Regions from separate parts of the Paenibacillus sp. JT22N7 genome, predicted to be linked through region 1. Evidence: predicted binding sites of a transcription regulator. Region 1 holds the regulator's gene; the other holds the start of a gene.
The links. The regulator NrdR, encoded in region 1, represses ribonucleotide reductase genes. The targets are predictions, from matches to a motif close to AACACNATATATNGTGTT.
Positions count from the first base shown of each region.

Region 2: AC50Y5_RS15700 (adenosylcobalamin-dependent ribonucleoside-diphosphate reductase) is a predicted target of NrdR. The motif match lies at 1,800-1,817, and genes of this name have one in related genera.

Region 1 is NZ_JBXENY010000001.1:349,251-352,666, reverse strand. Features, by position in the region: gene hxlA (3-hexulose-6-phosphate synthase) at 1-387, opposite strand, end outside; gene AC50Y5_RS01510 (GNAT family N-acetyltransferase) at 532-978, opposite strand; gene nrdR (transcriptional regulator NrdR) at 1,147-1,626, opposite strand; gene AC50Y5_RS01500 (alpha/beta-type small acid-soluble spore protein) at 1,737-1,955, shown strand; gene AC50Y5_RS01495 (lytic transglycosylase domain-containing protein) at 2,032-2,574, opposite strand; gene coaE (dephospho-CoA kinase) at 2,613-3,212, opposite strand; gene AC50Y5_RS01485 (MntP/YtaF family protein) at 3,230-3,416, opposite strand, start outside.
Region 2 is NZ_JBXENY010000005.1:280,573-283,988, reverse strand. Features, by position in the region: gene AC50Y5_RS15705 (DEAD/DEAH box helicase) at 1-1,507, opposite strand, end outside; gene AC50Y5_RS15700 (adenosylcobalamin-dependent ribonucleoside-diphosphate reductase) at 1,918-3,416, shown strand, end outside.

The DNA.
Region 1 (3,416 bases):
GTCTACCCCAAGCGCATCAATTTCTGCTGCACGGGCTTCAATATTTTTCACATTAATCATATCGACCATAATTTTGTTGCCCTGCTTGCGAGCTTCTTCAACCGCGCCCCTAATGGTGGAGTCGTCGGAAACACCAAGAACGGTAATAATGTCCGCACCCGCTTCGGAAGCCTTCATCACTTCATAGCCGCCAGCGTCCATAATTTTCAGATCGGCCAGCACTTTGAGGTTAGGGAAAGCTTCTTTAATCGCTTTTACCGCATGCAGACCCTCGTTGATAACGATAGGTGTTCCGATTTCAACGATGTCGATAAACGACTCAACCTCTTTGACCAAAACCTTTGCTTCCTCAATGTTCACCAAATCAAGCGCCAATTGCAATTCCATGTATACGCACACTCCTTCATCAAATGTTGGAAATTGTTAACCTTGCTACAGGTTTTAGTCTAGCCCCTTTCCGACATTTGAGGAAGTACGCACTTGAAAGTGGTGTAGTTACTTGAAGGATACTATTGCGGTTTATCAGGCTTTCTAGACAATTGTATAGTTCACCCAGCTGCCTTGAACCGCATCCATTTTAGCGAAAAATTGTTGGGCCCGCTTATTTTGCGGAGCTGTTATCCAGAACATATGAGCAAAGCCTTGCTCCTGTGTGTACGTTCTGCATGTCAAAAATAGCGCTTCCTCCACTTCCGTATCCCGATACGGCTCCAGCAGAAAAAAGTCATTCATTAGCGTAATCCGCGCTGTCTTCATTGTACTAATCGTAAAATATAAAGTAGCAAAGCCAATCAGCTGCTGCTCCTTCTCTACGACAAACTGGATACCGCCCTGCTTTTCCAGCAGCTGCTCAATTAATTGATGAATTTCTGGTGTGCCCGGCCAAGGATTTTGATAGAAGCCTACGATATAGTCGTGCATTAATTCGGTCAAGCTGCCGATATCCTTCTTTTCCGCCAGCCTAATTTTGAATGACATATAAAAAAACCTCCCTTTCAACAATGAATAATTATACACTTAACTGTTTTAATATTCAACTCACTATTGTTTAAGGCGTTCTAACGCAAAAAAACAAAAAAACAACGCCTGGAGCGGCGCTGTTTTCTCCAATCTATTCATACCGCTGCTTCGGAAGCAGCATTAGATTTAATCCTTCATTCCATTGGGTGAGCTGTCCTTCGACAGCAGACTGCTAAGCTCCTTCATGAACATATCAATGTCCTTGAACTGCCGATAAACAGAAGCAAAACGGACATAAGCTACTTCATCTACTGGATACAGCTGTCCCATCACCAGTTCGCCAATGACACGGCTCTCCACCTCGGCGTGTGCAGTTGTGCGCAGCTCCTTCTCTACCTCAGAAACGACAACCTCCAGCCTTTCAGCGGGCACGGGGCGCTTCTCGCAAGCACGGATTAAACCACGCAAAATTTTATCACGGCTGAACTCTTCACGGCTGCCATCCTTCTTGATGACAACGAGCGGCGTTTCCTCAATCATCTCGAACGTCGTGAAGCGGCTTTTGCATTTCTCACATTCCCGGCGGCGGCGAATGGACTTGTTCTCGTTAGCGGGACGCGAGTCCAGCACCTTCGTTCCGGAGTAGTCGCAATATGGACACTTCATTCTCTTTTCCTCCCTTCTAAGCTATCCCTAAAAATTACCAAACAATCCCTGTAATGAAGTTCGGATTTTCGCACATAATACTTTTACCAACCGCGAGGAGGTGAACACACATGAGCGCAAACCGCAGCAGCAACCAACTGGTTGTACCACAAGCGACAGCAGCACTCGACCAAATGAAATTCGAGGTTGCTCAAGAGCTTGGAATCGCGATTCCACAAGACGGTTACTACGGTAACATGGCTACAAAGGACGCTGGTTCCATCGGAGGGTACATTACCCGCCGTCTGGTACAAATCGCTGAGCAATCCCTTGCAGGGGGCTCCCATTAATAAATAGCTCTTGTAATAACAGACAGCTTTGGCTGCTTAAGTCCTGAAGTGACGAGCAGCCAAAGCTTCTTCCTGTTTACGGCTCAAGTTCCGGGTACAAGTCTTTGTACTTATTATAATACTTCACAACCTTTTGTACATAATCGCGTGTTTCTTTATATGGAATTTTAGCGGCTTCTTCGAACGTGCCGTCCCATTCCCCCGAATCGAGCCATTGCCGGACTTTACCTGGTCCTGCATTGTAGGCAGCAATGACAACGATATTATTTTCATCAAATTGTTTGTGCAGCGAAGCCAGATACCATACCCCCAGCTCGATGCTCACATCAGCACGATTGCGCAGCGTCTCCTCTGTCACCTGCTCGAAGCCTGCCTTCTCGACAATCCATTTGGCGGTGGTCGGCATAATTTGCATCAGTCCGAGCGCACCTTTCTTCGAAACTTTGCCCGTCTGGAAATTCGTCTCCGCTTTAATAATGGCCGCCACCAGATGGGGATCAACCTGATAGCTAATGGCACTTGCCCGAATATCGGCCTTATAATCAATAGGATAGAGCTTCTTGAGCATCCATGCGGGCTGAGCGACAATAATGACAACTATGATAATAAATAATAGCAAAAACAGCCTTCTACGAGCGACCTTTCTTCTCTTGGCCCTCAGCATGTATGACCCATGCTCTGCCAAAACGCCTGAACCTGCTCCCTCGTCTGCGTCAGCGTTCCACTGTTGTCGATGACCCAATTAGCTCTGCGCTTCTTCTCTTCCATGCTCAGTTGCAGCCCCATGCGCCGCCTTGCTTCCTGCTCATCTACGTTGTTGCGCGCCATCAGGCGCTCCAACTGGATATGCTCTGGCACATACACAACAAGCACGCCTTCATATAAATGGTCCTGCTCCGTCTCATACAGCAGCGGAATATCAGCAACGACCAGCTTGCCTGGATGCTGCCGTTCATAGTCAGCCATTCGCTGCTGCATCGTAGACCGAATAGCCGGATGCAAAATCGCCTCAAGCTGCCCCAGCTGCGCTTTATTATTAAATACGATTTGGCCGAGCGCTGCCCGATCAAGTGTACCGTCTTTATGTAACACAGCTTGTCCAAACGCAGAGGCGACCGCCGCTAGAGCGGGCTCCCCTGGCAAAACAACTTCCCTTGCTACCTGATCGGCATCCACCAGCAGCGCTCCAAGCTCCACTAATAGGTGGGCAACGGTGCTTTTTCCAGTAGCAATGCCGCCGGTTAATCCGATCCTCATGCCCTTCCACCTCATCTTTACAGCAGCTTTGATATTCCAATCATAATAAGCAAAATGCCTGGCAGTACCGCCAGCGCCTGCATGCCCTTCCAATGCGAGAAGCGAAAGCCGAAGCTGATGCCCCCTAGCAAAAATAGGGCGCTAGCCGCAGCAATCACAATCGCTGTCAGCAAAGCAGGCAAACCAATCATCGCGGCCCCGATT
Region 2 (3,416 bases), on a different contig from region 1:
CCAGCTCGCCAATCACAAGCTCAAACATATTAATTTTTTCATGCAGCAAATGCACAATATGCTCTTCTATCGTCCCGAGGGTGCATAGGTTGTAAATCTTGACATCCTCGGTTTGTCCGAGCCGGTGGACGCGGCCAATCCGCTGCTCTACGCGCATCGGGTTCCACGGCAGATCGAAGTTGATCATATGGTGGCAAAACTGCAAATTGATGCCTTCGCCGCCCGCCTCTGTTGCAATCAATACTTGGGCCCGGCCGCGGAACAGGTCCATCATCCAATCCTTTTTGCCGCGGTTCATCCCGCCCCTGTAAGGGACGGCAATCATGTCGTGAGAACGGAAATATTGCAGCAAATACTCCTGCGTAGCCCGATACTCGGTGAAAATAATAACTTTATCGTTCATTTCCTTAACGAGCTCAAGCGCCTTCTCCGCCTTCGTATTGGCTTCAATTTTTTTAATAAACTCGACGAGCTCCCATATTTTTGCGCGGACGGGTGAATCCTCAGCCGTCTTTTTGAACATATTGACGAGAGTCAGGAAGACAGCATCGCGGCTGCTGCAAACTTCGCGCTGGAGCGTGACCAAGGACAGCATGCTGCTCAGGTCGGGGCCGCTCTCATCGTAGCGTTCATGCACGAAGGCGGTCACTGCGTCGTAAAGCGCCTGCTCGTCAGCTGACAGCTGCAGCGGAATATTTTTCACAAAACGCTTCGTAAAAGAAATGCCGCCGTCGCCGCGGCGATTGCGGATCATAATGCTGGACAGCGCCGTTTGCAGCTGCTCCTCGTTTTTCGGAAGACGCTTGTCAACGACAAAGTTGGCGGCGAACTCGCTTTGGCGGCCGAGCTGGCCAGGCTTGAGCAGAGTGATCAAATTGTACAGCTCATCCAAATTGTTTTGCACCGGCGTTGCGGTGAGCAGCAGACAATATTTTTTGCGCAGCTCGGTGACGAACTGGTAGTTGGTCGTTTTTTTGTTTTTGAGCTTATGCGCCTCGTCGATGATGACCATATCGTAGTCGGTACCGAGAATGACGTCGCGATGCGGATCGCGTTTAGCCGTATCCATCGAAGCGACGACGACGTCATAATGCCATGTGTGGGCTTTTTTCTGAGCGACGGCGGAAATGCCGAATTTCTGATTCAGCTCGCGCACCCATTGCAGCACAAGCGAGGCTGGCACAAGAATGAGCGTACGGCGTACGAGTCCGCGAACGATGTATTCCTTCAGCACAAGCCCCGCTTCAATCGTTTTGCCAAGGCCAACCTCATCAGCGAGAATGGCGCGTCCGCCCATTTCATGCAGCACCTTGCGCGCGGTCGAGATTTGATGAGGCATCGGTTCAAGCATTGGCAGACTGCGCAAGCATTGCAGCTGCTCGAAGCTTTCAATCCGTTTCGCCTGCTCCGCTTCCATCGATAGCTGATATAACGTCCAGTCATCCCATGGACCGTTTTTGGCAATACGGCTTTGCAACTCGTCGAAAGTGGAACGGTCATATTGCAAATCTACGAGCGGATGAAGCTTGCGGGTGACTAGTGCACTTTCTGGAGCGGCGGAAGATCCGTGTAGCGGTTGTTTAATATCTGAAGACAAGGGAGCAGCTCCTTTCATCGTTTAAGCCAAACATTCATCGTCCAATAGAACAAAACGAGTAGGTTGAAATCTTTGTTTCTAGTATGGCCCTTTCATCGCCTATTCATAAGAAAGGGCCAAAAAAAGCGTGAGGACAAGCAAAGGAAAGCGCAGGCTTTGGCCAACGAGAAAATTGGGCGTTTTTGGCTGGAAATGAAGGAGAAACACAATATGTAGTATGTTATAATGATATTTAGACACAATATATCGGATTTGTGGGACACCGTGTTAGCGGGCAAATAGGTGGGTTTTTGCAAATGTGAGGAGAGGTGGCGTTACTTATGGAGAAGAAACAAACCTTAAAGGAAAATAGGATAGGCAGCGGCAGGCTGGAGGGGCTCAGCGAGAAAATTTTTCTCGATCGTTATGCCTGGAAAAATGCTGATTCCAGCAGCGCAAAGCCCGGAGACATCGTGCTGGTGCTGACAAAAGATGATCCGAAGTTTCCGACGAAGGAAGTCGGAGAGATCGTTGCCCGTGAGGGGGACCAGGTGGAGGTGCAGCTCCGAAACGGTGAGCGTATAACGGCTGCAGTTGAGAAGCTGACGCTGACCATTGAGCAGGCGCCGGAGGAAATGTGGGATCGTCTGGCGAAGGCGGTGGCCGGAGTCGAGGGCAGCGAGGAGAAGCGGGCGGAATGGACGGAACGTTTTCGCTATATTTTGGACGACTGGAAGCTCGTGCCGGGTGGCAGAATTGCAGCGGGGGCAGGTGCCAGCGAGGAATTAACGCTGTTTAACTGTTATGTGCTGCCTTCTCCGGCAGACAGCCGTGGCGGCATTATGAAGACGTTGACGGAAATGACGGAAATTATGGCGCGCGGGGGCGGCGTTGGCATTAATCTATCGTCGCTTCGCCCGCGCCGCGCCATTGTAGCAGGGGTAAATGGCGCTTCAAGCGGGGCGGTATCATGGGGCGGGCTGTTCAGCTATACGACGGGGTTGATTGAGCAGGGCGGCAGCCGCCGCGGCGCCTTAATGCTGATGATCAACGACTGGCATCCCGATGTGCTGGATTTTATTACAGTCAAGCAGACAATGGGCCAGGTGACGAACGCGAATTTATCAGTATGCGTCAGCAACGCTTTTATGAAAGCCGTAAAGGAAGATTTAGAGTGGGAGCTTGTATTCCCCGATACGAAGGATGCACAGTACAACGAGCTTTGGACAGGGGATTTGGATGCTTGGCGGGCACTTGGCAAAAAGGTGATTTTGTACAAAACGGTCCGCGCCCGCGATATCTGGCACATGATAATTGAATCAGCGTGGAAGTCAGCAGAGCCCGGCGTCGTTTTTATGGAATATTATAATCAAATGTCGAATAGCTGGTATTTCAACCCCATTATTAGTACGAATCCATGTGGTGAACAGGGCCTGCCGGGCTGGGGTGTCTGCAATCTTTCAGCGGTCAATCTGTCGCGTTTCTATAATGAGCAGCAGCATGATGTCGACTGGGAGGAGCTGGCGAAGGTGACGCGTTGGTCGGTGCGTTTTCTCGATAACGTCATTGACACCACACCGTATCATTTTCCTGAAAATGAAGCGAACCAGAAGCGCGAGCGCCGCGTCGGGCTCGGCACGATGGGGCTTGCGGAGCTGCTGATTAAGCTGCAAATCCGTTATGGCAGCGCAGAGTCTCTCGATTTTCTCGATAAGCTATATGGGTTTATGGCCCGCGAGGCGTATCTCGCTTCGACGGAAATTGCTGCGGAGAAAGGCGCTTTTGCTGCCTTTGAGGCAGATAAATTTTTGCAAAGCGGCTTTATGCAAAGCTTGACGTC